DNA from 4 places in the Kribbella sp. NBC_00889 genome. Region 3 is predicted to be linked to each of the others. Evidence: riboswitches for the same ligand, from Rfam matches in the RefSeq annotation. Region 3 holds a riboswitch; each other region holds the start of a gene.
The links. A riboswitch is a leader RNA that binds a small molecule or an ion and turns the genes downstream of it on or off. The one in region 3 is predicted to bind cobalamin.
Positions count from the first base shown of each region.

Region 1 (7,681 bases), 2.5 Mb from region 3:
CGCGCGGCCGGTACGGCGTACACGGTCGCCCTGGTCGGTACGACGGCAGCCGCCGGAGCCGTGCTCGAGCGGCTCAGCCGGAATCGTCCGATCGTCCACACGCTCGTCACCGCGGCCGCGACGTGGACGGTGCTCGGCGCCCGCAGTCTGGAGCGCGAGGCCGAGGTGATGGCCGGGCTGCTCGAGGAGAAGGACATCCCGGCGGCCCGCGACCGGCTCAGCCACCTGTGTGCGCGAGACGCGACCAGTCTGGAAGCCGACGAGCTCGCCCGCGCGACCGTGGAGTCGATCGCCGAGAACACCTCCGACGCGTGCGTCGCTCCGCTGCTCTGGGGCGGGGTGCTCGGCGTACCCGGGCTGCTCGGCTACCGCGCCGCCAACACTCTGGACGCGATGGTCGGCTACAAGTCCGCGAAGTACCTCAACTTCGGCTGGGCGTCCGCGCGGCTGGACGACGTACTCAACCTGCTGCCTGCTCGCGTGTGCGCCTTGCTCACCGGACTCGCCGCCGGCCGGCCCGGACAGACCATCCAGGTCTGGCGGCGGGATGCGCGGAAGCACCCGAGCCCGAACGCCGGGCCGGTCGAGGCCGCGTTCGCCGGTGCACTCGATCTGACCCTCGGCGGCACGAACAGTTACGGGTCGTACCGGGAGGACCGAGGCACACTGGGCGACGGACCCACACCGGCGGTTGCGGACGTACGCCGTACCGCGGCGCTGGCCAGGCGTGTCGGTGTGGCTGCCGCTGGGGTCGCCGCGATCCTGGCCGTCGCCGGCCGGAAGGGAACACGATGGGGTTGAGTCACCGCCCGATGCGGATCGCACTGATCCGGCACGGCGAGTCCGAGGCGAACCTGGACAAGTCGATCTTCGAGCGAGTACCCGACCACGCGATCCCGCTCACGCCGCACGGGCACGAGCAGTCGGCCAAGGCGGGCAAGTACCTGCGGGAGCTGTTCGAGAACGAGCCGGCCCGCGTGTACGTCTCGCCGTACGTGCGGGCCTTGCAGACGCTGGACTCACTCGGGCTGGACGACCTGATCGGTGAGCCCCGGGAGGAGCCGCGGCTGCGGGAGCAGGACTGGGCCAACTACCAGGACACCGCGGACATCGAGCGGCAGGAGGTGCTCCGGGACCGGTTCGGGCACTTCTTCTACCGGTTCACCCACGGTGAGTCGGGGTCGGACGTGTACGACCGGGTGTCGACGTTCCTGGAGACGATGCACCGCGACTTCGAGTCCCCGGACGCGCCGCGGAATGTGTTGCTGGTGTCGCACGGGCTGACCATGCGGCTGTTCTGCATGCGCTGGTTCCACTGGTCGGTCAAGTTCTTCGAGACGCTGCGGAACCCGGACAATGCCGAAACACGGGTCCTGCTGCGGCAGCCGGATTTCCAGTACAAGCTGGACCGGCCGTTCGAACAGTGGACGACGTACGAACCGACGGAACGGGAGCGATCGGCCTGGCTGTGAGGCGGCAGCCGACAGGTTCACCCCCGCACGGCGGCGAGGATGAACAACGCCGCGAGCAGCATCGCCGCCACCCCGGGCACCATCAGCAGGACCGCGAGGCCGATGCTGAACGCCCGACTCGCCGGCCCGGGATGCTCCGGATCGTCCCCTCGCCGACGAAGGATCCACCGCGGGTGGATGCGCTTGGTCCACGCCCACCGCACAACTGCGAAGCCCGGCGGGCCGATGACGGCTGCGAACGGAAGCGTGATCGCCTTGTAAGGGTCCGCAGTGACCAGGTACAGAACGAACAGGAAGACCAGGTAAACGGCCAGCATCACGCCAGGCCTGCTCAGGGACCCCACCACGACAGAGACCACGCCGCGAGCCCCTGACTGTTCAGACACCAGCGCAGCGTACGACGGCGTCGGGTTCTCACGTGTCGCGACCGGGGCGAGGTGGTGGTCGTAGGCTGGGCGAGGCATTCTGGTCGACGGAACGGGAGCATCGGCATGGTTGTGGAGCAGACCCGGGAAGCGGTTCTCGAACTCTTGGCGAGCCTGTCGCCGGCGCAGCTGGACAAGATCAAGGCGGCGTTCGACACCCCGGACCATAAGCAGTGGACCTACCTGCCGGGTGCGGTACCGGGCCTTCCGCTGACGGAGCTGACTCCGGCCCAGCAGCAGTTGGTGGAGCGGCTCGTCGCGATCGGGTGCAGTGAGCGCGGTGTGGCCGACGTCTGGGCGGTGTGGGACGCGGAGATCATCGTGCGCGGGATCCCGGCCCTGCCGCCGAGCGGCGAGTGGGAGGGATCCGTCGTCGGCGACCGGTACTTCCTGCGGGTGCTGGGCGATCCGGCTGGGACGGAGCCGTGGGCCTGGCGGCTGAACGGGCATCACCTCGCGTTGCACGTGACACTCGTGGACGGGGCGATCTCGTTCACCCCGCAGTTCCTCGGGTCGAATCCGGCCGAGGTCCGGTCCGGGCCGCAGGCCGGCCGGCGTTTCCTCGCCGCCGAGCAGGACCTGGGCTTCCAGCTCCTGCACGCGCTCGAGCCGGCCCAGCGTGAGGTGGCCGTCGTCTCGCCGGACGCACCCGACGACATCCTGACCCGGCACGACCCGGTCGCCGACGCCAAGCTTCTCCACCAGGGCCTCGCGTACGGCGACATGACCGCGGAACAACGGCAGTTGTTCAGCCTCCTCATCGGCCAGTACGTCGGGAGGGCCGCCGGACCGATCGGGTTGCAGACCTGGCAGGACATCACCGACCAGGGCATCGAGCGCCTCAGCTTCGCCTGGGCCGGCGCGACCGAACCCGGCATCGGCCACCGCCACTACTACTCGATCGCCGGCCCGACGTTCCTGGCCGAGTACGACAACACCCAGGACGACGCCAACCACATCCACTCGGTCTGGCGAGACCTCCGCAACGACTGGGGCACCGACCTCCTCGCCGCCCACTACGCCATGCACCGCTGAGCGATTCAGCGGAACTGGTGGGTCGCGACCCAGTTCGCGACTTGGCGGCCGAGCCGGTTCCCGCCGCGGCCTGCGTCGATGCGTGGGCCTAGGCTCGTGGCTGCTTCAGGGTCGTCCGTTCGGCGATCGCGTTCCAGGTCGTGACCACCGCCGGATCCGTGTCATCGGTGCCGTCGCCTTGGCGAATGCCGGTCGCCAGGCTGGTCGGGACCAGGACGGCCGAGGCGACGAGACCGGCAGCCAGAGCGATGACGAGTCCAGGGTGTTCGCGGCGCACCGGATTCTCCTTCAGCCGCCTTCTGGTCACCTCCAGCATAAGTGGGCGCGTCCGATAGAGTCTCGGCGTCAAGCGATGGCAACTGCAGGAACCCGGTGTGAGTCCGGGACGGTCCCGCCACTGTGACCCAGCGCCGTAGTCAGGCGTAGGGGAGTCAGGAACTGCCGCTGTCGCACCTCCGGACGGGGCGTGGACACCCCGAGGAAGGACCGGTCGCGCATGCCCGCGAACCTCCTGCTGCTCTCCACCGCCGACACCGATCTGCTCGCCGCCGCCGAGGCGGACGCCGGCTGGAAGGTCGCTAACCCCGCCCGGCTCGACCTCGCCGACCTGGCCCCGTTGCTGGACGCGGCCGAGATCGTCGTGGTCCGGTTGCTCGGCGGTCGCCGGGCCTGGGAGGAGGGCCTCGACGCGGTGCTCGCCTCCGGCAAGCCGGCGGTCGTGGTCAGTGGCGAGGCCGCGCCCGACGCCGAACTGATGTCGTTGTCGACCGTGCCGGCGGGCGCGGTGACCGAGGCGCTGGCCTACCTGCGTGAAGGCGGCTCCGAGAATCTGCGTAACCTGGCCGGCTTCCTGAGCGACACGCTGCTGCTGACGGGCGACGCGTTCGACCCGCCCCGCGCACTCCCGGCGTACGGCGTCCGCGGGACGTTCGTCGAGGATGAGCGGCCGGTGGTCGGCATCGTCTACTACCGAGCGCACGAGATCTCCGGGAACACGGCCTTCGTCGATGCGCTGGCGAGTGCGGTCGAGGCCGCCGGCGCGCAGTCGCTGCCCGTGTACTGCGGGACGCTCCGCGGACTCGACCCGACCAGCGATGAGAACGCCGGACTGTTCGACCTGCTGCGGAAGTGCGACGTCCTCGTCACGACCCTCCTGGCCGCCGGCGGATCCGTCGCGGCCAACGCGAGCGCGGGCGGCTCGGACGATGCCTGGGACGCCGGCGCGCTCGCGTCCCTCGACATCCCGCTGATCCAGGGCCTCGCGCTGACCTCGACCCGCGAGCAGTGGCTGGCCAGCGACGCCGCGATCAGTCCGATGGACGCCGCGACCCAGGTGGCGATCCCCGAGTTCGACGGACGACTGATCACGATCCCGTTCTCCTTCAAGGCGTACGACGCCGACGATCTGGCCCGGTACGCGCCGGACCCGGAGCGGTGTACCCGGCTGGCTGGGATCGCGGTGGCGCATGCACGGCTCCGCCACGTGCCGAACGGCGACAAGCGACTCGCGCTGGTGCTGTCGTCGTACCCGACCAAGCACGCCCGGATCGGGAACGCGGTCGGCCTTGACACTCCAGCCTCGGCGGTCGTCCTGCTCGGGCAGCTCGAGGACGCCGGGTACGACCTCGGCGGCCTCGACCTCAGTGAACTGCAGGGCGCGGACGGCGCAGACGGGCTCATTCACCGACTGATCGCGGCGGGCGGTCACGACGTTGATTGGCTCACCGACGAGCAGTTGGCCAGCGCCGTCGCGACGATCCCGCGGTCGGTCTACCAGCAATGGTTCGGTCGCGTCCCGGAGTCGTTGCGCGAGGCAATGACCAAGGCGTGGGGCGAGCCGCCCGGTGAGCTGTACGTCGACACGTCCGGGGACGAGCCCGCGATCGCGTTGGCGGCGCTGCGCTTCGGGAACGTCGTACTGATGATCCAGCCGCCGCGCGGCTTCGGGGAGAACCCGGTCGCGATCTACCACGACCCGGACATGGCGCCGTCGCACCACTACCTGGCGGCGTACCGCTGGCTGGAGGCCGCGCCGTCGGATGGCGGCTTCGGTGCGCACGCGGTCGTCCACCTGGGCAAGCACGGCACGCTCGAATGGCTGCCGGGCAAGGGGATCGGGCTGGCGGCAGGCTGCGCGCCGGACGCGGTCCTCGGGAATCTGCCGATGGTCTACCCGTTCATCGTCAACGACCCCGGTGAGGGGACGCAGGCGAAGCGGCGCGCGCACGCGACCGTCGTCGACCACCTGGTCCCGCCGATGGCGCGGGCCGAGACGTACGGCGACATGGCGAAGCTGGAGTACCTGCTCGACGAGTACGCGACCGTGTCGGCTCTGGACCCGGACAAGGTGCCGACGCTGCGTGCGCAGATCTGGACCCTGATCCAGGCGGCTCAACTGCATCACGACCTGCACACGTCCGAGCGGCCCGAGGACGACGACTTCGACGAGTTCGTCCTGCACCTGGACGGGTACCTGTGCGAGATCAAGGACGTTCAGATCCGCGACGGTCTGCACATCCTCGGTGGTGCACCGGCCGGCGAGGCACGGGTCAACCTGGTGCTCGCCGTACTGCGGGCGCGGCAGCTCTGGGGCGGGTCGTACTCGATTCCCGGCCTGCGCACGGCGCTGGGTGAGACCTTCGGAGTCGACGAGGCGGCTATGCTCGCCGATCCCGGCCGGGCCGTGCCGGAGCTTGCCGAGCTGGCGACGCTCGCGGATCTGCCGGCGGTGAGCGGCGCCGACGGTGTCGACCTGCTGGAAGCCGTCGCGCGCAAGCTCGTCGTCGGGATGGAGACGCTGAGCTGGGAGGCCGCGAAGGTCCCGGTCGTCGTGATCGAGGTGCTCGGGCGGTCGTCGGAACAGGTCGAGGCGTCGCTCACCTTCGCCGCCGAGGAGGTCGTGCCGCGGCTCGCACGCACCGGTGACGAACTGACGAACGTTCTGCGCGCCCTGGACGGCCGCTTCGTCGAGGCCGGTCCGTCCGGCTCGCCGACCCGCGGTCTGGTCAACGTGCTGCCGACCGGGCGCAACTTCTACGCCGTCGACCCGAAGGCGATCCCGAGCCGCAACGCCTGGGATGTCGGGGTCGCGCTGGCCGACTCGCTGCTGGCCCGCCACAAGGCGGAAACAGGGGAGTGGCCGCGATCGGTCGGCCTGACGGTCTGGGGTACGTCGGCGATGCGGACCCAGGGCGACGATCTCGCCGAGGTGTTGTGGCTGCTCGGCTGCCGCCCGGTCTGGGACGAGGCCTCGCGTCGGGTTACCGGCTTCGAGGTGGTCGGCCTGGAGGAACTCGGCCGGCCACGCGTCGACGTGACGATCCGGATCTCCGGTTTCTTCCGGGACGCGTTCCCGCACGTGGTCACGCTGCTGGACGAGGCGGTCCGTACCGTCGCCGCCCTGGAGGAAGGGGCTTCGGACAACTACCTGCGGGCGCACGTCGACGCTGACGTTGCTGCGGGCAACGACGTACGGTCGTCGACCGCCCGGGTGTTCGGCTCCAAGCCGGGCTCGTACGGCGCCGGCCTGCTGCCGCTCGTGGACGCGCGGAACTGGCGGACCGACGCCGAGCTCGCCGAGGTGTACGCGGTCTGGGGCGGGTACGCGTACGGCAAGGGCCTCGACGGCGCTGAGGCCCGCGGCTCGATGGAACGCGCCTACGCCCGGATCCAGGTGGCGGCGAAGAACGCGGACACTCGCGAGCACGACATCATGGACTCCGACGACTACTTCCAGTACCACGGCGGCATGATCGCCATGGTCCGTCACCTGACGGGGTCCAACCCCAAGGCGTACGTCGGGGATTCCGCCGTACCGGCGCAGGTGAAGACACGGACCCTGGAGGAGGAGACCAAGCGCGTCTTCCGGGCCCGGGTGGTGAACCCGCGGTGGATGACGGCGATGCGGCGGCACGGGTACAAGGGTGCCTTCGAGATGGCCGCGACGGTGGACTACCTCTTCGGGTACGACGCGACTGCCGGTGTGGTGGACGACTGGATGTACGAGACCCTCACCACCGAGTACGTCGCCAACCCCGAGATGGCCGAGTTCTTCCGCAAGTCCAACCCTTGGGCCCGCCACGGCATCGCCGAACGCCTACTCGAAGCAGCCCAGCGAGGACTGTGGGCAGAACCGTCACCGGAGGCACTGGAGACGCTCCGCAGCGCAGTACTTGAGACGGAAGGCGATATCGAGGACCGCGGCTGACGTCCTGTGATTGGGTGGGGGTATGGCGCCTCAACAGTTGAGAGTCCTGATCACCAACGACGACGGTTACCAGGCTCCGGGGATCCGGGCGCTCGCACCAGCGATCGCGGCGCTCGGGCATGAGGTGCTCGTGCTGGCTCCGCTGTACGACGAGAGCGGTGTCGGCTCGGCGCGCGCCGGGATGGTCGGGCGGCCGATCCGGACGGCGACGTTCGAGGAGAACGGCGTCACCTACGTCGGCGTCGACGGTACGCCGGCTCTCGCGGTGACGCTGGCGTCCGTCGGGGCGTTCGGGCGGGCCCCGGACGTGGTGTTGTCGGGGATCAACCGCGGCCACAACATCGGCGTACCGATCTTCCACTCCGGCACCGTCGCCGCGGCGCTGACCGCGGCGGGGCAGGGGTTGTCGGCGGTCGCGATCAGCATCGACTCCGAGGACCCGGACCACTGGCCGACAGCGGCCGCGGTGGCGGCCGAGGCGCTCACCTGGATCGTGCCGGAGCCGGCCGGTACCGTCCTGACCATCAACGTTCCGGACCGCC
Region 1 is NZ_CP108783.1:3,793,014-3,800,694, reverse strand. It holds gene OG817_RS18530 (cobalamin biosynthesis protein) at 1-801, shown strand, start outside; gene OG817_RS18525 (histidine phosphatase family protein) at 813-1,472, shown strand; gene OG817_RS18520 (hypothetical protein) at 1,490-1,858, opposite strand; gene OG817_RS18515 (DUF3500 domain-containing protein) at 1,964-2,932, shown strand; gene OG817_RS18510 (hypothetical protein) at 3,021-3,239, opposite strand; cobalamin riboswitch at 3,266-3,393, shown strand; gene cobN (cobaltochelatase subunit CobN) at 3,429-7,139, shown strand; gene surE (5'/3'-nucleotidase SurE) at 7,162-7,681, shown strand, end outside.
Region 1: another riboswitch for cobalamin. It lies ahead of cobN (cobaltochelatase subunit CobN); the one in region 3 lies ahead of OG817_RS06215 (ribonucleoside-diphosphate reductase subunit alpha).

Region 2 (7,681 bases), 3.4 Mb from region 3:
CGACGCCGGCTGGCTGCGGTACTACCTGCGCTCGAACTTCGACATGAGCTCGGAGCGGCTCGTCGAGTTGCTCGGCGTCGACGCCGAGCACGGCCTGTCGTCGCTGGCCAGCCAGGTGAACGTCGAGCAGGCCGCCGTACTGATGCCGGATCATCTGCGCCGGACCGAAGCCGGTGCGAACCCGCTGATGCTGATCGGCGACGGGATGATGGCGACGGCGGCGCTGGTCGCGTTCCCGGCGTTCCAGGTGCTGCTCGCGCTCGAGGGCGGGAAGGTCGACGACGACTCCTGCGCGCACGACGACGAGGAGAAGCCGACCACGCCGCTGGAGGTGCTGGCCGAGCGGCTCGGACCGGTGTCGACTCAGCTGGTCGCCCAGATCAACTCCGGTCGCGAGCCCCACCTGCCGCGGTACGAGCTGCACTTCGAGGACGACCTGCTCGAGCACCTGCGCGACCTGGAGGCACGGGCGCAGAAGGCTCCTGGCGGCGGCGCGTACGACGAGCTGAACACGCTGCTGCACCAGTTCGACGAGATGCGCAGCGGGCTGACCGAGGTCGAGGAACTGGACGAGGCGCCGTACCTGGAGGCGACCGACCTCAAGGCGGCGTTCCCGGACCTGCGGGACAACTTCCGAGAAGGCTCCGACGATCCGTACCTCATCGGTCTCGACGGCCGTCCGCTCGCCGGGCTGATCACCTACGACCTGTACGAAGAGCTGCAGAAGGTCTCGGTGGAGCTCGACGGGACCGACGAGGCACCGGTGCTCCCGCTCCCCCAGCCGCGCTGGGAGAACGGGCCCCCGCTGCTGCCGTTCGATGCCGCGATCGAGGTCTGCGACGCGGTGATCGAGGACATCTCCAACGGCGAGGCGTCGATGATCTTCGTCGCCGACGAGGACGGCGAACCCGAGCTGGTCCTGGCGCCGTTGGTCTGGCTCTGGGCCTACGTCGACCACCTGGACCTCGAAGGCGCCGACATCTGAGCTCCCGCCCCTCGGCGTTCCCTGAGTGGGGAACGCGAGCTCAGCCCAGGGGGAAGAGGGGCTTCCACTCGGCGAGGGTGGCGATCTCGTAGATGTCGGCCGGGGTGTACGGGTCCTTCGCGAGGATCTCGCGGAGCTCGGCCTCGTCGGCGACGTCGTAGACGAGCAGCGCGCCGGTCTCGTCGGTGAAGGGTCCGGCGGCGACGAGCTTGCCGGCCGCCTTGAGCTCGGTGAGGTACTCGCGATGGGCCGGACGGACCTCCAGCCGGCGCTCGGTCTCGGCAACATCGAAGCGCAACTGCACGACATATTGGGCCATGCCGAAAACCCTACACGGCCTTGCCTGCAAAGGATTTGGTGCGGGAAGGGAGTCACGAGCCGCCACAGCGGCTGGTTCAGGTCGGACCCGAAAGTCGACGAGTGATCGCCCTTCCCGCCCGGATATTCTGACTACCTTACCGGCCGCAACGCAAGGGGTTGGTTAAGGAAATTACTGCGGACAGTTGAGTCACGTAACGCTTCGTGATCGAACCCCCGATCGCGTCGATCAGAGTGCCGATACATCCGTACTGTCCGTCACGCCGCTCCGCTGTCAAGGCCCGATGGCCGGAATACCAGCCGCGGGCCACCATCGGCGCGGTCGCCTGGCCGGTGCGTGGACCGATCCTCGCCGAAGGTCTGGCGCAGCTGCTCCCGGCTCACGTCTGCAGGCTAGCGGTCGTGAGCCGGGAGCGACCGCTTACAGTGCGGCGCGGCCGGCCTCGAGGCGGGCCACCGGGATGCGGAACGGCGAGCAGGACACATAGTCCAGGCCTGCCTCGTGGAAGAAGTGGATGCTGTCCGGGTCGCCGCCGTGTTCGCCGCAGATGCCGAGCTTGAGATCCGGCTTGGTGGCGCGGCCGCGGTCGACGCCGGTACGGACCAGCGCGCCGACACCTTCCCGGTCGATCGACTCGAACGGCGATACCGCGAAGATGCCCTTCTCCAGGTAGCGGGCGAAGAACGCGCCCTCGACGTCGTCGCGGCTGAAGCCCCACGTGGTCTGGGTCAGGTCGTTGGTACCGAACGAGAAGAAGTCGGCCGCCTCGGCGATCTGGTCCGCGATCACTGCCGCGCGCGGCAGCTCGATCATCGTCCCGATCGGGATGTCCCACTCGACGCCCAGCTCGGCGATCACGCGTTCCACCTCGTCCCGGGCCAGGTGCAGCTCCTGGACCGCGCCGACCAGCGGGATCATGATCTCCGGCTGCGGGTCCTTGCCCTGCTGCTTCAGCTCGACGGCCGCGGACGCGATCGCCCGGACCTGCATCGCGAACAGCCCGGGGATGACCAGGCCGAGCCGGACACCCCGCAGGCCGAGCATCGGGTTCTCCTCGTGCAGCCGCTCGACCGCAGCCAGCAGCGCGGCATCGTGACCCGGGTCCTGACCGCGCTCGCGGGCCAGCGCGACCTTGACCGCCAGATCCTCCATCGACGGCAGGAACTCGTGCAGTGGCGGGTCGATCAGCCGGATCGTCACCGGCTGCCCGTCCATCGCGGCCAGCAACTCCAGGAAGTCGCCCCGCTGCAACGGCTCGAGCTCGGCCAGCGCCGCATCGCGATCACCGTCGTTGTCGGCCAGGATCAGCCGCTCGACAGCTTCCCGGCGCTCGCCCAGGAACATGTGCTCGGTCCGGCACAGCCCGATCCCCTCGGCCCCGAACCGCCGCGCCCGGGCCGCATCGTCCGCGGTGTCCGCATTGGTCCGTACGCCGAGCCGCCGTACGTCGTCCGCATGCGTGATCAACCGGTGCACCGCGGCCACGAGTTCGTCGCCGGACTCGGGAGCCAGCGAACCTTCGAAGTACTGCACCACCGGGGACGCGACCACCGGGACCTCGCCGCGGAACACCTCGCCGGTCGTCCCGTCGATCGAGATCGTCTCACCGGCCTCGATTACCGTGCCGTGCACCTTGATGGTGCCCTGGGCAACGTTCACGTCGAGTTCCTCGGCGCCGCAGACACAGGTCTTGCCCATGCCGCGGGCAACCACGGCCGCGTGCGAGGTCTTGCCGCCGCGGCTGGTCAGGATCCCCTGCGCCGCGATCATGCCGTGCAGGTCGTCCGGGTTCGTCTCGCGCCGGACCAGGATCACCTTCTCGCCGCGGTCCGCGGCCTCGACCGCGGCGGCCGACGTGAACACGATCGTGCCGGACGCCGCACCCGGCGACGCACCGATCGCCTTGGTGATGAGATCGGTGTCCGCGTCCGCGTCGAACCGCGGGAACATCAACTGCGCGAGCTGCGCACCCTTCACCCGCTTCAGCGCCTCGTCGGTGTCGATCACGCCCTCGTCGATCAGGCTGGTCGCGATCCGGAACGCGGCCGCCGCGGTCCGCTTGCCGACCCGCGTCTGCAGCATCCACAGTTTGCCGCGCTCGACAGTGAACTCGATGTCGCACAGGTCGCGGTAGTGGCCCTCGAGCTTGGCCATGATCGCCATCAGATCGTCGTACGACGTCTTGTCGATCTGCTCCAGGTCCGCGAGGGGGACGGTGTTGCGAATGCCGGCCACCACGTCCTCGCCCTGCGCGTTTTGCAGGTAGTCGCCGTACACACCGGGCTGACCGCTCGACGGGTCGCGGGTGAACGCGACGCCGGTGCCGGAGTCCATGCCGAGGTTGCCGAACACCATCGAGCAGATGTTGACCGCAGTACCGAGGTCGGTCGGGATCCGCTCCTGCCGGCGGTAGAGGATCGCGCGCTCGGAGTTCCACGAGCCGAAGACGGCCTCGATCGCCAGGTCCATCTGGGTCCGCGGGTCCTGCGGGAACTCGCGGCCGGTGTGCTCGTGGACGGCCTGCTTGAAGGTCTCGACCAGGCGCTTCAGGTCGTCCGCGTCCAGGTCGAGGTCGTTGCGGGTGCCCTTGGCTTCCTCGGCCGCCTCGATCGCGCCCTCGAACACGTCGCCGTCCATGCCGAGCACGGTCTTGCCGAACATCTGGATCAACCGGCGGTACGCGTCCCAGGCGAACCGCGGGTTGCCGGAGTGATGCGCGAGCCCGTTCACCGAGTCGTCGTTCAGGCCGACGTTCAGAACGGTCTCCATCATCCCGGGCATCGACACGGCCGCTCCGGACCGGACCGAGACGAGCAGCGGGTCGTCGGCCTGGCCGAGCTTCTTGCCCATCTTCTGCTGCAGTACGTCGACGTGGTGGTCGATCTCGTCGGCCAACTCCGGTGGCACCGAGCCGGTGGCCAGGTACGCGCGGCAGGCCTCGGCGCTGATGGTGAATCCGGGTGGCACCGGCAGGCCGAGGTTGGTCATCTCGGCCAGGTTCGCCCCCTTCCCGCCGAGCAGCTCCTTCATGTCCTTGTTGCCTTCGGCGAAGTCGTAGACGAGTTTCGGCACGATCACTCCCTGTGGTTCAGGCGGTGCTTCTGAGCGCGGTGTGGTGGCCCGCTGGCCCATCGACTCCAGTGGCGGGGGCGTTGCTCTCAGAGTAAGCCCGAAAACCAGTCCAGTTGAACACTGGTCTCACGATGCCGACGTGACTCTGCCCACAGGTCGAAGGCCGGAAAACCCTTCCCCCGTTGACAACGCAAGACAATCGGCACGTTCGCCAACGAAACCTTCCAGCGAATCGCTCCCGGGGTTTCGTCGTGTCGACGGCGGGCACCGCGAGTGGTGTTCGTCTCGCCGTCCGGCGCGTCGCGGTGCCCGCGGGTTACGCTCGGCACTGCCGACGGTTCGCCTGGTCGGGTGGTCGACGACGAGGCGAGGCAAGAGGGAACCCGGTGTGAATCCGGGACTGCCCCGCAGCGGTGAACGGGAACGACAGCCGTCAGACAGCACTGGACGCCCGGCGTCCGGGAAGCGACGGCCAGTAGGCCGACCGGTCGGACCGACCGGACTGCCCGTGAGTCCGAAGACCTGCCGACGGTCCGCGCACCAGCCGGTGCGCGGTGGATCGGTGGTCTCGTGGGAGGACCCGTCCGGCGTCTCCGCGACCCCGCCGATCCCTGGCACGCTCGCGAGGAGAGAGACGTGAACACCATCAAGACAGTGCTGGGCTATCCGCGCATCGGCCCGGACCGTGAACTCAAGAAGGCCGTCGAGAAGTACTGGTCCGGCGACAGCGACGCGGCCGAACTGGAGGCGACCGCCCACCGACTGCGCGCCGACACCTGGCGCGACCTGGCCGGCCGCGGACTCGACGTTCTCCCCGGTAACACCTTCTCGTACTACGACCAGATGCTCGACCACGTGCAGCTGTTCGGGATCATTCCGGAGCGCTTCCGCGCCCTCGGTCGCTCCGGACTCGACACGTACTTCGCGATGGCACGTGGCCACGCCGAGGTCGCGCCGCTGGAGCTGACCAAGTGGTTCGACACCAACTACCACTACTTGGTCCCCGAGCTCACCGAGAACACGGTGTTCCGGCTCAACCCGGCCAAGCCACTCGAAGACCTGGCGGCCGCGCGAGAAGCCGGTGTGGAGACCCGCCCGGTCCTGATCGGACCACTGACCTTCCTGCTGCTCTCGAAATCCACAACTCCGGGCTTCGAGCCACTCAGCCTGCTCGACCGTCTCCTGGACGCGTACGCCGAACTCCTCGGCAGGCTCGATGCCGCGGGAGCCGACTGGGTGCAGCTGGACGAGCCGGCGTTGGTCCAGGACCGCACACCGGCTGAGCTCGACGCTCTCCGTCGCGCGTACGACCGGTTGGCGAAGCTCACCGAACGCCCGCGTCTCCTGGTCGCGACGTACTTCGGAGATCCCGGTGCTGCCCTGCCGGTGCTGGCGTCCACCGCGGTCGAGGGGCTGGCGGTCGACCTCGTGTCCACTCCTGGCCTGGTCGACCAACTGGCCGTCTTGCCGGCCATCCAGCGTAAGACCGTTTTCGCCGGGGTGGTCGACGGCAGGAACGTCTGGCGCACTGCCCTGGGTGAGGCGTTGTCGACCTGCGTGAAGCTGCTCGGCTCCGTCGGCCGGCTCGCCGTCTCCACCTCGTGCTCGCTGCTCCACCTGCCGTACGACGTGGATGCGGAGGACGAGCTCGATCCGCAGGTGCGGGCGCGACTCGCGTTCGCGCGGCAGAAAGTCGACGAGGTGGTCCTGCTCGGCCGTGCGCTCAGCGAGGACGAGCCCGGCGTATTGGTGAACCTCGACAATCCGTCCCGCGGCCCGTTGAACGAGTCCGGCCTCGCTCGTGAGCAGGCGGTCCGCGACCGGGTCGCCGCGATCGGTCCCGAGGATCGGCAGCGAGCGCCGTACGACGAACGCCGGAAGGCGCAGGAGTCGATCGGGCTGCAGGATCTCGCGACCACCACGATCGGCTCGTTCCCGCAGACCGCGGATCTCCGCCGTACCCGGACCGAACTCCGGTCCGGCCGGATCGACCAGGCGACGTACGACGAGCGGATGCGGGCCGAGATCGCGCGGGTGATCAGCCTGCAGGAAGAACTCGGGCTGGACGTGCTCGTGCACGGCGAGCCCGAGCGCAACGACATGGTCCAGTACTTCGCCGAACAGCTGGACGGCTTCGCGACCACCAGGCACGGCTGGGTGCAGTCGTACGGCAGCCGGTGCGTCCGACCACCGATCCTGTACGGCGACGTGTCGCGACCCGAGCCGATGACCGTGCGCTGGGCGTCGTACGCGCAATCGCTGACCGAGCGGCCGGTGAAGGGGATGCTGACCGGGCCGGTGACGATCCTGGCCTGGTCCTTCGTCCGCGACGACCAGCCCGTCGCCGTCACCGCCGATCAGGTCGCGCTGGCCCTGCGGGACGAGGTGGTCGACCTGGCGTCGGCCGGGATCAGGATCGTGCAGGTGGACGAACCTGCGCTGCGCGAGTTGCTGCCGTTGCGATCGGCGGAGCAGAAGGCGTACCTGGACTGGTCGGTCGGTGCGTTCCGGCTGGCCACCGGCGGGGCGTCCGCCGAGATCCAGATCCACACGCATCTGTGCTACTCGGAGTTCGGTGCGGTGATCGCCGGGATCGACGGACTGGACGCCGACGTGACCACGATCGAGGCCGCGCGGTCGCGCATGGAGATCCTCGGCGACCTCACCGCCGCCGGCTTCCGCCGCGGCGTTGGCCCGGGCATCTACGACATCCACTCTCCTCGCGTCCCCAGCCAGGAGGAACTCACGGACCTGATTGACCGGGCCGTGGCGGCCGTGCCGGCAGACCGGTTGTGGATCAATCCGGACTGCGGCCTGAAGACCCGCGGCTACGACGAGGTGATCCCCGCGCTCCGGCACCTGGTCCAGGCGGCCCGGACCGCCCGCAGCTGAGTGGCCTTGCCGTGGGCACCTTGTCTGGTGCCCACGGCAACCGGGTCAGAGTTTGCGGCGGGTGCGGAGGTAGTCGCCTACTACGGCGGCGCCGAGGCCGTCGGGGTCGGGGGCCAGGACTCGGCCGCCGCTGCGGCGGGCCAGGAGGTCGACGAAGGCGTTGAGGCGGGGGTCGTCGCCCAGGCGGAAGACCGTGAGCGACGCGCCGAGTTTGGCCAGGCGGTCCACCTCGAAGATCGTCTTGCGGAGCGTGGCCGGCTCGGGTGGGTAGGAGAACTCCGCCGTACCGTCCGGCTCGAGGTGCGCGGTCGGCTCGCCGTCGGTCACCATCAGGACCACCGGCTGCGCGTCCGGATGGCGACGCAGATGACGGCCGGCCAGCAGCAGGGCGTGATGCGCGTTCGTCCCCTGCT
Region 2 is NZ_CP108783.1:4,680,719-4,688,399, forward strand. It holds gene OG817_RS22630 (hypothetical protein) at 1-985, shown strand, start outside; gene OG817_RS22635 (muconolactone Delta-isomerase family protein) at 1,026-1,304, opposite strand; gene ppdK (pyruvate, phosphate dikinase) at 1,725-4,376, opposite strand; cobalamin riboswitch at 4,695-4,921, shown strand; gene metE (5-methyltetrahydropteroyltriglutamate--homocysteine S-methyltransferase) at 5,013-7,268, shown strand; gene OG817_RS22650 (vWA domain-containing protein) at 7,314-7,681, opposite strand, start outside.
Region 2: another riboswitch for cobalamin. It lies ahead of metE (5-methyltetrahydropteroyltriglutamate--homocysteine S-methyltransferase); the one in region 3 lies ahead of OG817_RS06215 (ribonucleoside-diphosphate reductase subunit alpha).

Region 3 (7,681 bases):
GGCGCAAACGGCTCCGCTGGGCTCGGGAAGCGCAACTTGTACGGCGTTCAGCCGGCCGTCCGTCCCTTGGAGCGTGGACTTCTCCACATGGGTGGCTGACTGGGAACGCAGGTAATAGGTCGTCTTGAGTCCATACCGCCAAGTCGACCTGTAGAGCTCGTCCAGCGCCCGGCCCGACGGCGCGGCCATGTAGAGGTTCAGCGACTGCGACTGGTCGATCCATTTCTGCCGCCGCGACGCCGCCTTGACCAGCCACATCGGGTCGATCTCGAAGGCCGTCGCGTACAGCTCGCGCAGGTCGGCCGGGATCCGCTCGATCCCCGCCAGGATGCCGTCGTGGTACTTGAGGTCGGACACCATCACCTGGTCCCACAGCCCGCGCGCCTTCAGGTCGGCCACGAGGTACGGGTTCGCCACGGTGAACTCACCCGACATGTTCGACTTCACGAACAGGTTGCTGTACGTCGGCTCGATCGACTGGCTCACCCCGCAGATGTTGGAGATCGTCGCGGTCGGCGCGATCGCCATCACGTTGGAGTTGCGCATGCCGTCGCGCCGGACCTTCTGCCGGAGCGCGTCCCAGTCGAGCTGCTTGCTCTGGTCAACGATCAGGTCGCCGTCCCGCGCCGTCTTGAGCAGCTCGAGCGAGTCGATCGGCAGGATGCCCTGGCTCCACAGCGATCCGTCGTACGACGAGTAGCGGCCGCGCTCGGCGGCGAGATCGCTGGACGCCTCGATCGCGTGGTAGCTGATCTGCTCCATCGAGCTGTCGGCGAAGGCGACCGCCGCCTCTGAGGCATACGGTATCCGTAGCCGGAAGAGTGCGTCGGAGAACCCCATCAGGCCGAGACTGATCGGCCGGTGCCGCAGGTTCGACCGCTCCGACTCGGGCGTGGTGTAGAAGTTCGTGTCGATGGTGTTGTCGAGCATCCGGACCGCCGCCATGACGGTGTCGCGGAGCAGCTCGGCGTCCAGCCCGTCAGGTGTGACGTGGGCAGCCAGGTTCACCGAGCCGAGGTTGCAGACGGCGATCTCGTCGGCGCTGGTGTTCAGGGTGATCTCGGTGCACAGGTTCGAGGAGTGGACGACACCGTCGTGCTGCTGCGGCGAGCGCAGGTTGCACGGGTCCTTGAACGTGATCCACGGGTGCCCGGTCTCGAAGAGCACCGTGAGCATCCGCCGCCACAGATCGACCGCCTTGACCCGCTTGAACACCCGGATCTCGCCACGGTCCGCGGCCTGCTCGTAACCGCGGTAAGCCTCCGCGAACGCAGTGCCGTACAGGTCGTGCAGCTCGGGCACGTCGTCGGGGGAGAAGAGTGTCCAGTCGCCGCCGGCCTCGACCCGTTGCATGAACAGGTCGGGGACCCAGTTCGCGGTGTTCATGTCGTGGGTACGGCGCCGCTCGTCTCCGGTGTTCTTGCGCAGATCGAGGAACTCCTCGATATCGATGTGCCAGGTCTCGAGGTACGCGCAGACCGCACCCTTGCGCTTGCCACCCTGGTTCACCGCGACCGCGGTGTCGTTGGCGATCTTCAGGAACGGTACGACGCCCTGCGACTCACCGTTGGTCCCGCGGATCCTGGCGCCGATGCCGCGCACCGGGGTCCAGTCGTTGCCGAGGCCGCCGGAGTACTTGGCGAGCAGCGCGTTGTTGCGGATGCCTGCGAAGATCTCGGCCAGGTCGTCCTGGACTGTGGTCAGGAAGCAGGCAGACAGCTGCGGTCGGGTCGTGCCGGAGTTGAACAGGATCGGCGTCGACGTCATGAACCGGAACGAGCTGAGCATTTCGTAGAACTCGATGGCCTTGGCGTCACGGTCGTCCTCGCGCAGCGCTATCCCCATCGCGACGCGCAGGAAAAGCGCCTGCGGCAGCTCGAAGCGCACCTTGTCGATGTGCAGCAGGTAGCGGTCGTACAAGGTCTGCAGGCTGAGGAAGGTGAAGTCCAGGTCGCGCTCGGGCCGGATCGCGGCGGCGAGGCGCGGGAGGTCGAAGGTGGCCAGCTCGGGATCGAGATGCCCGGCTTCGACCCCGAGTTCGACGTAGCGCGGGAAGTAGTCCACGTACGCCTGGGCCATCTCCGCCTGGCTCGCCTGCCGCGGCTCGCCGTGGACCCGGCCGAGCGCCTCGCGACGGATCTGGTCGAGCAGCAGCCGGGACGCGGCGAAGCTGTACTGCGGCTCGGTCTCGACGTACGACCGGGCGGCCATCACCAGAGCGAGCTCGACCTCGTGTTGTGCGATGCCGTCGTAGCAGGAGCCAAGGGTCTCGTCGAGGATCAGCTCGGGGTCGACCGCGTCCAGACCCGTGGCCGCCTCCGCGACGATCACGCGCAACCTGTCGACATCGAGCGGCGCGATGCTGCCGTCGGCCGCGCGGACGCTGAGCGTGGGCTTGTCGGTGATACCGGAAGGGTCGGCCGGGGTGCGGGCCTTGGTGCGCTCCTCGCGGTAGAGGACGTACGCACGGGCGACCTGGTGCTCGCCGGCGCGCATCAGCGCCAGCTCGACCTGGTCCTGGATGTCCTCGACCTGCAGGCTGCGGCGGGCGTCACCGCGGCTCGTCAGGGCCTCGACGACCCGGCCGGTCAGGTCCGTCACCAGGTCACGGACCCGGTGGGTGGTGCCCGCCTCGGCACCCTCGACGGCGAGGAACGCCTTGGTCATGGCGACCGAGATCTTGGTCTGGTCGAAACCGGTGTGGCCGCCGTCGCGGCGTACGACGGTCAGCTGGACCGACCGGTCGGCTGTCGCCGACCGGGATGAGGAAGCAATCGTCACAGGTGTTGTCTCCAAAAGAGTTCGGAGGACCGGAGCCACGCGGAGGGGCGCACGACGGGGCCGGCAGCACCGGCCGGGAACACTGCCGCCACGCCCTGCGACCCACCCGCGAGGTCTCGGACCACGTGCACCGGCGGTGCACGCGCTGGTGGCAGGTATCCGGACTCGCGGAAGGCTTCCGCTCACCGTTGCGGGGCAGTTCCGGACTCGCACCGGATTCCCCTGTTGCCTCGGCGTGGCCCCACATCTTGTGGTGCCAGGACGCGATGAGCTGTCCAAATATGCAGAGCCACTCCGAACCACCAGCAGTAGTGATGCTAAGCGGCAGCCCCTACATCTTGTGGTAGCGCCACGCCGCGTGTCGCACATGTTGTGGTCCTCACGCCGCGACCGCGTAGAGGTCCTGCAGCGTCATGATCTCCGAGCCATGGTGGATCAGCTCGCGATTCAGCCGCAGTACGACGTGACCGAACGGCTCGCCCGCGTCCAGCTCGGTCGCCTGGCTGAGGCCGATCGTCATCACCTGCTCCTCGTCGAGAGCGGCGATCGCGTCCTGCCAGGCCTCGACCCAGTGGGTCAGCCACGCCACCGCATCGCGCGCGTTGCCGTGCAGGGTGATGTCGGCACGTCCCTGTTGGCTCGCGCCGAAGGTCCACTCCCAGCGCTCGAAGAACGTCTCGGTCAGATGGGCGATCAGCCAGGCGATCGTGCGTGGTCCGCGATGGTCCGGCTCGTCGGGCCACTGCGCGACCCACTCGCCGGACCCGAGTGATCGGAACCGCCCGGTGTAGTGCCGGCGTACGACGGTCAGCGCCTCGCTGCTCGGTCGCCAGAAGTACTGGTCGTCGGTCAACTGCGCGAGCCGGCCGGACAGCACCATCCAGCTGAAGCCGAGCTGGCCCCGGACCATGGCCATCGCCGATGGCCGGTGCAGGATGTCCCAGTCGAACGGCTCTGGCATCATCTCTCCCTGTATGATCGAACATATGTTCGAATTCTTGCTCGCTCGGGAGACGAAAGTCAATGTGCGTTGCGTGTTGGTGCTGGCCTCGATGGAACCGGTCTGCTAGGCGGCTCGATCCGGGTGTCCGCGGCCGGGCTGGCGAAGCGGCGTTCGAGCAGGGTGAACGCGTCGATCAGTTCGGGCGCCTCGTAGACGCGGTTGCGTCGGCCGTCGGTGATCTCACGCAGGATGCCGGCCTCGACGAGCCTCGCCAGACCCTGGTTGGTCGCCTGCTGGGAGCGGTCGACAAGTTGCGCGGCCGCTGCGAGCGTGAGCACCGGCGCGGCAGGCAGCGCCTCGATGAGCAGGTCGGCTGCCGAGCCGCCGCGGACAGGCGCGGCTCGCTCGCGCCATGCGGACTTCAGTTCGGCCGCCGTCTGCTCGAAGCGAGCGGCCTCCGCCGTCGCGTGGCTACAAGCCATCGCGAACATCCGCAGCCACGGATTCGCCGCCGACCGAGCCTTCGCAGTGGTCGCGCGACCGACATGCCGGAACGCCGTCAGAGCTTCGACGTACTGCATCGCGTGCGTGGCGAGCGACAGCGACACCGGCGGCACGGTTCGCGTGACCAGTCCATCGGCCCGCAGGATCAGGTGGATCAGCGCCCGGCCGGTCCGGCCGTTGCCATCGGCAAATGGATGGATGGTCTCGAACTGTGCGTGCGCGATCGCGGCCTTCGCCAGCACCGGCAGCCGGGACTCCCGGACGAAGGTCATCAGATCCGCCAGCAGGTCGGGCACCAGATGCGCCGGCGGCGGAACGTAGTACGCCTCAGCGGGGGAGCGGCCGCCGATCCAGTTCTGCAGGAAGCGGACCTCGCCGCCGAACTCTGGTGTGGGGGACTGGGCCATCAAGCGCCGGTGCGCCTCGAGCAGGTGGTCGACCTCGAGCTTGTCGCCGGCCTGGACGGATTCGGTCGCCCAGGTCATCGCGTCGACCGCGCCGAGCACCTCCTCGGCGGTGACGTCGCGCTGCCGGTCCCGCAGTACGTCGGCCTTGAGCAGGCGACGCGCGCCGACCACCAGTCCTTCGATCTGCGACGACCCGACAGCCTCCGCCCGCAGCAGCAGGCGGGCCAGGGCTTCGCTGTTCGTCAGTACGGCGGCCGTCGCGTCCAGGCGGGCCAGATCGCCGGCGGCGTCCTCCAATGCCGCGAGGACGTCGTCGCTCAGGTCGAACACGCGCCCGACCAACGGGTCCGGGAAGTACAGCTCGTACGACCCGCCCAACCGCTCGGCCCGGGTGAACCCGTCCGGATGCCCAGGCCACCGATGCAACTCCACCCGTGCCATACCCCTTATTCAAGCTTATTTCACAACCTTGAACAAGGGGATGCTGTGATCAAGCAGGCGGTGTTCACCCGCTCGCCACCAGGACGCGTCACAATCAGTCCCCCGCCCGGCGTCGCAGGGCGACTACCGAAGGAGCCCGGCGATGACGGAGACCGAGCCGCAGGACGAGCATTCCGGTCTGCTGCACTCTCTCGGCAAACACCTGCCGCACCACCAGCACCATCGAGAGACCGACGACGTCACCGAGTCGGAGGAGGCGGTCGGCTTCGACCTCGACACCGACTCGGCGCTGCCGCACCCGCACCACCCGGACGGCAATACGTTCGACCGCACCAAGGATCTGTCCTACGGTCGACTGCCAGCCGACCCCGACGCCTGAGGACGCTTATGCGACTGGACGCGCAGACACTGCAGATGGTGGCCGCCAACGAGGCGGACTGGGATGCGCGGGCGCCGCTGCACGCGGCGAGCCGTTTCTACAGTCAGCCGGCGGAGTTCTGGTTCGCCGACTACGAGTGGGACGACCTCGGTCCGCTCGAGGGTCGCGACGTACTGCATCTGCAGTGTCATCTGGGGACAGAGACCATCGCTTTCGCTCGGCGCGGGGCGCGGACGACCGGGTTGGACCTGTCGGCCAAGTCGCTCGAGGAGGCGCGGCAGATCGCTGCCGACGCCGGGGTCGAGGTCGACTACGTCCACGCGAATGTGTACGACGCTGTGGAGGCGGTGCAAGGTCGCAGGTTCGATGTCGTCTACACGGGCAAGGGTGCGCTGTGCTACCTGCCCGATCTCGAGCACTGGGCGCGCGTGGTCCGTGACCTCCTCAAGCCTGGCGGCGCCTTGTACGTCGTGGAGTTCCACCCACTGCTGAACGCGATGCGGCCGGTGTCGCTGCCTGGCGAGTCCGACGACCTGATCATCCGCGCCGACTACCTCGAAGGCCGCGGATCGATCGCCCACGACTCGACCGTGACCTACACCGGCGATGCGGTGCCCGGCCGTCAAACCAGCTACGAGTGGATGCACGGCCTGGGTGAGGTGGTCACCACCCTCGCGTCCACCGGCTTCCACGTCACGAGCCTGCGTGAATCAGAGGTCCTGCAGTGGCCCCGCTGGCCCAGCATGAAACAGACCGCCGAGGGTTGGTGGCGCCTCCCCGACGACGCCCCACGCATCCCCCTCCTCTTCGCGCTGAAGGCAGTCACTCCGCGCTGAAGCCGGTGCGCCAACTGGCGTGAAGCGGCGTCCAACCGCGCGAGCGGGCCAGGGCGTTGACGGCGCCGCGCTCCCACGGTCTGCGACCCGACGCCAGAGCCGGAGTCGGGGCTCCCACAGACGCTGCGAAGACGGGGAGCCACTCGAGCGTTGGTGCCGGTTCGTCGTCGACCACGTTGACGGCGCCGCTCGGCCAGTTCAGGGCGTCGACGGCAGCCCGTGCCGCGTCGTCGACATGGAGGAACGAGAAGACGCCATCGCCCTCGGTGAGGCCGCCGAAGAACGCGGCACCCGGGTGAGCGGCCGGCCGCTCGCTCCGCAGTACGTCGTCCGCCAACCCACCGCGGCGCAGCCACGTGCCCGGGCCGTAGAGCAGTCCGTACCGCAGGACGACGTACTCCGGGAGCTCGGCCGCGCCGTCCTCCAGCGCGCGGATCGCGGACACCGTCGTACCGCGCGGGTCCGGTGCCGACTCGTCCAGCGGGGTGGTCTCCACAGCCGGTCCAGCGCCGGCTTCGTAGGCCCAGGCAATCGACTGCGCGACCATCTTGGGTACTGCAGCCTGGCGGGCGGCGTCGACGAGGTTGCGGGTGCCGATGCGCCGGATCCGGCCATTGCCGCCTGGGGCGCCGCTGCTGAGGTCGGTCAGTTGATGCATGATCACGTCGGGCGCAGCACCCGCGACCGCGGCCTTCACCGCATCCGCGTCGTACACATCGAGTTGTACGCCGTGCGCCCCGGCCGTCCGCAGTTGTTCGAGCCCCGCATCGGAGCGGGTCGTCCCGATCACCTGATGCCCACCCTCGATCAGGCGCGGGACCAAACGTCGTCCGATCGCTCCGGTCGCGCCGGCAATCATGACCTTCACGACTGCCACGGTAGGGCCTGAAATGCCCAGCGGATTGGGCCAATCAGCGTTGAAGACCGTGGGCCAGTCGCTCGTCTCTAAGATCGGAAGATGACGAACGACGGCCGCGCGCAGCGCGAGAGTGACTTGATTGCCTACTACACCAACGAGGTTGGTGCTCGGGTCGGGCGTGAGCTGCCTGATGCCAGGGTTGCCCGGCGTACGGCGTACCTCGAGCGGCTGGGTAGTGAGGGGCGGCGGTCCGTGCTCGAGATCGGCTGTGGGCCTGGGCGTGACGGGCAGGCGATCGCGGATGCCGGGTTCGCCTATGTGGGCGTGGATCTCGCGCCCGCCAGCGTCGAGACCTGCCGTTCACTTGGTCTGGAAGCGCAGGTTGCCTCGGTCCTGGAGTTGCCGTTCGAGGACGGGAGCTTCGACGCGGGCTGGACGATGAGCACGCTCCTGCATGTCGCGGACGAGGATGTCGACCAGGCGCTGAGCGAGATCGTGCGAGTGCTGCGTCCTGGCGCACCGCTGGCGATC
Region 3 is NZ_CP108783.1:1,280,696-1,288,376, forward strand. It holds gene OG817_RS06210 (ribonucleotide-diphosphate reductase subunit beta) at 1-7, opposite strand, end outside; gene OG817_RS06215 (ribonucleoside-diphosphate reductase subunit alpha) at 1-2,781, opposite strand, end outside; cobalamin riboswitch at 2,914-3,057, opposite strand; gene OG817_RS06220 (DinB family protein) at 3,161-3,742, opposite strand; gene OG817_RS06225 (Fic family protein) at 3,802-5,076, opposite strand; gene OG817_RS06230 (hypothetical protein) at 5,219-5,455, shown strand; gene OG817_RS06235 (class I SAM-dependent methyltransferase) at 5,464-6,291, shown strand; gene OG817_RS06240 (NAD-dependent epimerase/dehydratase family protein) at 6,278-7,150, opposite strand; gene OG817_RS06245 (class I SAM-dependent methyltransferase) at 7,250-7,681, shown strand, end outside.

Region 4 (7,681 bases), 2.5 Mb from region 3:
CAGCTTCGGGGAGGCGTCCGCGACCACTGGCCCGAGTGCCCCCACACCTGCCACTACCGCGATTGCCGTAACCGGAACCAACCACCGTCGACTGCGCTGCGTTACGCCCATGTAGTCAAGACTCGCACCGCGTCGCGGCGGAACCAAGAGGTCTCAGGGTGGGTTCACCCAAAAGAGTGAGCCGCGCGTACTACCAGGGTCGTACGCGGGGCCTGGTACGGCGGCTCAACGGCTCTGCAGCGCGTCCAGGGCCACGGTCATCGCGGCGGCCACGCGGAAGTCGAGGCGCTGGTCCTGGACGGTGACCCGGTACCGGTCCCGGACCGTGAGCCTGCGCTCCACCGACAGTACCGGCTGACCGCTGTTCACGTCGGTGAAGTCGAAGTGGAAGATGAACGGCAGCGGGATCTCGCCGACGAACGGCACGAACTCCCAGATCCGGCGGACGATCGCGATCGTGGGGTTACGCTCCGTCCCGCTCGAGTGCACATGGCCGGCGCTCAGCTGCCAGCTGGACCGCAGCAGGCTCTTGCCGAACTCTTTCTTGAACCAGCCGATCGGCTGGCCGTCGGCGTCCATCACGTCGTAGCCCGAACCCAGGTCGATCGACTTGCGCGCCTTGAACGAGAACACCGGCCGGGTCTTGGTGTCGTCGGTGTAGAACGTGACCTGCTCCTTGAACGCCATCCGCTTCTGCTGCGCGAACGCCAGCAGCGGCCCGTCCGAGCCGTCCGGGTTGGTCGTGATCAGCTCGTACTTGTTCGCCATCATCGTGACCCGCTGCTTCATCGAGAACGCGGGCACGTACATGGCGGCTGGGCCCTCAGGAGGAACGGTCATGCGAGGAGTGTGACAGCATTCCCGCTCATCCAGCAGTCGTCACCCCGCAGGCCGATGCACCGACGCGCAGTCCCCGCGCCATCGCATCGGCCAGTTCGGATTGCTCGACGATCTGGACAACGAACTCGCCTACGCCCTGCAACGCAAGGTCCCGTGCGAGCTCGACACCGAGCTCCACCGCCTCGACCGGCGTACGAGCAGGCCGCCACAGCACACCGAAGTCGGCTGTGGGTTTCTGTGGACTCAGCTGTACGACGAGCGCCTCGGGCTGCTCCAAGTACTGCGCCGGATCGCCGCCCACGATGAGTCGGACGAGCTGTCGGCTGTTTGTCCGTACGGCGTTCTGCTGTGCCTGCACCGCGTCGTCGACGATCGACGTGGGTGCGACGCCGGGAAGGCCGCGCCGGCCCCATTCCTCTTGGTGGACTGCCCAGGCGAGTGGGCGGCGTGCAGCCCAGCCGGTGCGTACCAACTCGGGTGCGGTGGCGAACTCCTCGACGTACCCGACACAGAGGTAGCCGACGAGCTCGATGTGGGTGGGGAGGTCGAGTACCGCGGCGACCTCGGCGGGCTCGAAGAAGGAAACCCAGCCGACGCCCAGTCCTTCGGCTCGCGCGGCGAGCCAGAGGTTCTGGATCGCGATCGCCACGGAGAACCAGGTGGTCCGTGGGTCCGCGTGCCGACCGAGCACATGCCGCCCGCCGCGGCCCGCGTCGCAGGTGACCGCGATGTTCAGCGGGGTGTCCAGGATGGCTTCGATCTTCAGGCCGTCGAATGACTGCCGGCGGTCGGACGGCAGACTCGCCGCGAACGCGTCCCGCTGAGCCGACGCCAGGTCATGCACCTTCCGCCGCGTGGCCACGTCCCGAATCAACAGAAAGTCCCACGGCTGACTCAACCCCACACTCGGAGCCCGATGCGCAGCCTCCAACACCCGCCCCAACACATCATCAGGAATCTCTCGCTGCAGAAACCCCCTCCGCACATCCCGCCGCTCCGCAATCACCCGATGGACGATGTGCCGTTCTGCAGGTGCATAGCCAGGAGCAGCAGGCAAGCGGCCGATGGCTGTTGTCGCACGAGTTGAACGACGCTTCGTGACCAGCAGTTCGGCGCCGGTGAGGAGCACTGCAGCTTCTGCAACGCCTGGCGTGCCGGTTAGTTGGTCGACCTTCTCGCTTGGGGTGGGGACGGACTGGCGGGCCAGCTCTTCGGCGGGCGCGGTTTGTAGGTCGGCGCTCAGGGAGGCGGCCAGGCGTTGGACGCCTGGCTCGGTTTCGCGGCCGGCGACCGTGACGACGAGTCGGACCGTGCCTCCGCCGGCCTCCTGTAGCGCGTCGTGCACGAGGTCACGGAGTTCGCGGTACGGCGTACCGGAGCGGAGGCCGATGCCGACGACGAGGTTCACTTCTCGAGCCCCGCATGCACACGTGCTTCCGCGACGAAGCGGGCCGGGACGTCCGGGCACGCCGTCCAATGCAGATGCAGGTACGACGCGTGCACCCGAGGCAAAGCGATGCCCTCGACACCAGCGGGCAGGTGCCACGCGGGATCGACCTGGGCGTCCAGCTCGATCGCCGTCCGGTGGAACTCGTGACCGCGGACCCGACGACCCTCGTCGAAGAACGCAGTCGTGGTGGCGGCGATCGCCGTCCGGTAGCCGAGGGTCAGGCGGTCGGTCATCCGAGCGGTCGCAGGGAGCACACCCGTCATCGGATGGCCGTCCAGCTCGCGACACAGATAGAGCAGTCCGGCGCACTCGGCGATGACCGGCAGCCCGGCCGCGATCTCGGACGCCACCTGCCGACGGAGTACGTCATTGGCCGACAGCGCTTCAGCGTGCAGCTCCGGGAAGCCACCACCCAGATACAGCGCCGAGGTTGCTTCAGGCAATGGGTCCGACAGCGGGTCGAAGGAAACAACATCGGCGCCCGCGGCAACCAGCAGCTCGGCAGTCTCGGTGTAGCGGAACGAGAACACGGGTCCACCGGCAACCGCCACCACCGGCCGACCTTCACCCGCCTGAGCCACCTCCGCGGTCGGGTCCCACGCCTCGACGTCGAGATCTGTGGCGGCATGGGCAGCGGCGACGAACGCTTCCAGGTCGACGCCTTGGCGGACCAGTTCGGCGGCAGCCTCAACCGCCGCCGAGGCTTGCTCCCGCTGCTCATCTGCCGGGACCAGACCGAGGTGACGGCTGGGCACGGTCAGGCGGGTGTCGCGCCGAAGCACACCGAGCACCGGTACGCCGGTCGGCGCCACTCCGGCCCGGACCTCGGCCTCGTGACGGTCCGAACCGACCTTGTTCAGGATGACGCCGACGATGCGGATCTCGGTGTCGAAGGCAACGAAACCCTGGACGACGGCGCCGACGCTTCGACCCGCAGCCGACGCCTCGACCACCAGCACCACAGGTGCCTTGAGCAACTTCGCGACGTGGGCGGTGGACGAGAACCCTTCGGTCCCGAGGGCGCCGTCGTACAGCCCCATCACGCCTTCGACAACGGCGAGGTCTGCGCCAGCGGCACCGTGAGCGAACAGCGGGCCGACGCGCTCCTCGCCGGACAGCATCGGATCGAGGTTCCGCCCGGGACGACCCGTGGCGACCGCGTGGAACCCAGGATCGATGTAGTCCGGCCCCACTTTGAACCCGGCGACCGTGCGCCCGGCCCGCCGCAGCGCCGCCATCAACCCAACGGCGACCGTGGTCTTCCCAGCCCCCGAAGCCGGCGCCGCCACCACAACCCGCGGGATCACCGGGTCTCCCCCACTGCGGCGCGTTCCCTGACCCCGCCGGGCGTTACCACTCGATGCCCTTCTGACCCTTCTGGCCTGTGTCCATCGGGTGCTTGACCTTGGTCATCTCGGTGACCAGGTCGGCGGCGTCCAGCAGGCGCTGGTCCGCGTTGCGTCCGGTGATCACGACGTACTGGTGACCGGGCCGGTTCGTCAGCGTCTCGATCACCTCGTCGACGTCGACCCAGCCCCACTTCATCGGGTACGTGAACTCGTCCAGGACGTACAGGTCGTGTGTCTGCGCGGCGATCCGGCGCTGGATCTCGCGCCAGCCCTCCAGCGCGTCGGCGGCGTGGTCCTCCTCGGTGCCGGCCTTCCGCGACCAGCTCCACCCCTCGCCCATCTTGTGCCACTCGACCGGCCCGCCCTGACCGGTCGCCGTGTGCAACTCACCGAGCGCCTTGAACGCGCTCTCCTCGCCGACCTTCCACTTCGCGCTCTTGACGAACTGGAACACACCGATGTTCCAGCCCTGGTTCCAGCCGCGCAGAGCCATCCCGAAGGCGGCCGTCGACTTTCCCTTCATCTCACCGGTGTGCACCATCAGCAGCGGCCGGTTCCGGCGCTGGCGGGTCGTCAGGCCGTCCTGCGGCACCACACTGGGCTGCCCCTTCGGCATCAGGCCGCCCTCCGGTCCGTCACCGTGCGGATGAGGTTGCCAGCGGCAACTTCACCGAGATCGAGGTACTCGGCGCCGAGGTCGGCCGCGAGCTCCCCGGCCAGCCCGAGCCGGACGCCGCGGCGCGGCTCGCAATCGACGACCACCGTGGCGATTCCGTGCTGGGCAAGCCAGCCGGCCGCCTGGCGGGCGCGGGCGAACGCGTTGTCTCCGTGGGTGGCTCGGCCGTCGGTGACGAGCACGAGCAGTGGGCGTCGACGTGGGTCGCGGATCGCGGCGATCCGCAGTACCTCGGCGGCTTGCAGCAGTCCCTCGGCGAGCGGCGTACGTCCGCCCGTCGGCAGCGATTCAAGCCGGCGTACGGCGGTCTCGACGCTGCCGGTGGGCGGCAGGGCGACCGTCGCGGCGGCACCGGCGAACGTGACGAGGCCGACGGTGTCACGGCGCTGGTACGCGTCCAGGAGGAGCGAGACGATCGCGGTCTTCACCTCACCCATCCGCTTCTTCGTCCCCATCGAGCCGGACGCGTCCACGCAGAACAGCACGAGGTTGCCCTCGCGCCCTTCTCGTACGGCGAGCCGCACATCCGCCGCCCGCACCGCGAGCCCCGGCCCGGTCCGCCCGCGCGCATGCTGATGCGGCGCCGCGGATCGGATCGTTGCCAGGAGATGCGGGCGGCCTGCCTCACGTCCTGCCCGTGAACGGTCGCCCACTACGCGCCCGACCTCGGTGATCGCCCGGGACCGCCGACCAGCGACGCCTGTCCCGGCGGCCTGCACACTGAGTAACCGCGCCTTGTAGGGCTCCGAGCTGCCGACTACCTCACCAGCCGGCGCCGGCCCAGGCCGGCCACTCGCCTCGCCGCCTTCTGACCCATCCCGGTCGGCTCCCGCCGAGTCTGCGGTGGAGTCGGCAGGGTCCGCGTCCGCGTCGGCCGGACTGCCGTCGTCCGCGGGATCCGCTCCCCCGCCCGGACCGCCTGGACCGTCCGGATCGTCGTCCGGGTCCTCCGGGGGCGGAGTGCTGTTGTTGATCGCCTCTTCCAGTTGGTCCTCGTCAAGACCTGGAGCGTCGAACGGATTTCGACGACGCCGGTGCGGCAACGCCAGCTTGGCGGCCGCGCGTACATCATCCACCTCGACCACAGTGCGCCCGGACCAGGCAGCGTGGGCAACCGCCGTACGCGCGGTGACCAGGTCGGCCCGCATCCCGTCGACGTCGAACGACGCGCAGATCTCCGCGATCTGACGCAAAGCGGAGTCGGTGAGAATCACCTCGGTCAGCAGGGCACGAGCCTTGACAATGCGCTCGGCGAGCTCGCGCTGCGGACCGTCGTACCGAGCAATGAAGGCATCCGGATCAGCCTCGTATCCGAGCCGAGCCCGCATCACCTCGACCCGGACGGCAGGATCCCGGCTGGCGACGACATCAACAGTCAGCCCGAACCGGTCGAGCAGCTGCGGCCGCAGCTCACCCTCCTCCGGGTTCATCGTGCCGACCAGGACGAACCGCGCCGGGTGCGTGACCGACACCCCGTCCCGCTCGACCGTCGCACGTCCCATCGCCGCCGCATCGAGCAGTACGTCGACCAGATGGTCGTGCAGGAGATTGACCTCGTCGACGTACAGGATCCCGCGGTGCGCCGCGGCCAGCAGTCCAGGCTCGTATGCGGTGATGCCCTCGGCCAGCGCCTTCTCGAGATGCAACGACCCGAGCACACGGTCCTCGGTCGCACCCACTGGAAGCTCGACCAGCCCGGCCGGCCGGGAGTCGCTGACCGACGAATGCGGCCCGTCGGGACAGGCCGGGTCCGGGTGGTCGGGGTCGCAGGAGAAGCGGCAGCCCGGTACGACGTCCACCGTCGGCAGGATCTCGGTCAGTGCGCGGACCGCGGTCGACTTCGCCGTACCCTTCTCGCCCCGGATCAGCACCCCACCGATCGCCGGCGAGATCGCGGCCAGAATCAGGGCGAGCTGAAGATCGTCCATCCCGACCACGGCGGTGAACGGGAAACCACTGGACGGTGAGGCAGGCCGCATGAGCGGTGGATCCCTTCGTCGAGCGGGTATCCACGCCCGCCGGCAGCTGGTACGCCGTACCACGGAGACCGCAGTCCGACGGACGGAGGTGGATGTCCTGGCTTCCGGGATTCACCCCGGTCACAGTGGCGGGACCGCCCCGGACTCCCGGCCGAAGCCGGTCACCGGTGTTCCTCCACAACCGTCCGCCCGATCATGACACACGCCACCCATCCCTCAGCGACCAGGTTCACACCCGCACCCGGCGGTGGTGGGCCTGTCGGTTGGGCGCGGATGGGTGTTCACTGAGGTGGCATGGGGGGTCTTCGGGCCGATCATCGGTTTGCGGGACGGGCCGTCGAACAGGAACTGCTCGGCGACGTGCTGCGCGACGCCGTCGGCGGGATCCCGCGCGCGATCGTGATCCACGGTGAAGCCGGCATCGGAAAGAGCCGCTTGGCGCGGGAGATGTGCCGGGATCCGCGGCTGACCGTCCTGTGGGGATCGTGCGTGCACTTCGGTGGCGCGTCGGTTCCGTTCGCCCCGATCAGCGGCGCACTGCAGGACTGGCTCAGCCAGGCCGACGCGGACGAGCGGGAGCGGATCCTCGCCGCGACCGATGGGCTGACCGCCTTGCTTCCCTCGATCGGCACGAACGGCAGCGGCAGCGCGGCCGACGGCATCGACTCGACGCGGCTGCCGATGCTGGTCGATCTCGTGCTGAACCGGATCGCGGACCAGCGCCCGACGGTGGTCGTCATCGACGACCTGCAGTGGGCCGACGTGGCCTCGCTGGACGTGCTGTCCTACCTGATCGCCGGATTCCGGGTCCAGCGGCTGGTCCTGATCGCCACCTGCAGGACCGAGGAACGCGGCGAGGGGCATCCACTCCACTCCTGGCTGGCCGACATGCGCCGGATGCCGTACTTCGGCGAGATTTCCTTGCAACCGCTCGACCTGGGGGCCGTCAGCAACCAGATCGAAGGACTGCTCGGCCACACGCCCGACATCGAGCTCGCGACCGAGGTCCTGGCCAGGTCGGACGGCAACCCCTATCTCGTCGAACTCATGGTCCGCGGTCTGTCCGGCTCCGAGCGCAGTCTGCCTCCAACAGTCCCGGCCGCACTCGGGGAAGCTCTGCTCGCCACCTGGCACGGCCTCAGCGAACAGGCCCGGCTGCTCACCAGAGTTCTCGCCGTTGGCGGTCGCCCGACGTCGTCCGCGGTACTGAGCCAGGTCGCATCCGGCCATGGGATCGACGCGAATCAGATCACCCCCAGCCTGTCCGAGGCGCAGGACCGCGGGGTCGTGCGCAACGACGGCGGCAGCTGGTGGTTCCGCCATCCGCTGCTGGCCGAGGTCCTGTACGACGGCCTGTCCCCCGACCAAGCGATCGAGCTGCATTCCG
Region 4 is NZ_CP108783.1:3,782,163-3,789,843, forward strand. It holds gene OG817_RS18455 (LolA family protein) at 1-45, opposite strand, end outside; gene OG817_RS18460 (hypothetical protein) at 226-840, opposite strand; gene bluB (5,6-dimethylbenzimidazole synthase) at 866-2,308, opposite strand; gene OG817_RS18470 (cobyrinate a,c-diamide synthase) at 2,245-3,597, opposite strand; gene cobO (cob(I)yrinic acid a,c-diamide adenosyltransferase) at 3,641-4,255, opposite strand; gene OG817_RS18480 (putative cobaltochelatase) at 4,255-6,294, opposite strand; cobalamin riboswitch at 6,367-6,499, opposite strand; gene OG817_RS18485 (AAA family ATPase) at 6,589-7,681, shown strand, end outside.
Region 4: another riboswitch for cobalamin. It lies ahead of OG817_RS18480 (putative cobaltochelatase); the one in region 3 lies ahead of OG817_RS06215 (ribonucleoside-diphosphate reductase subunit alpha).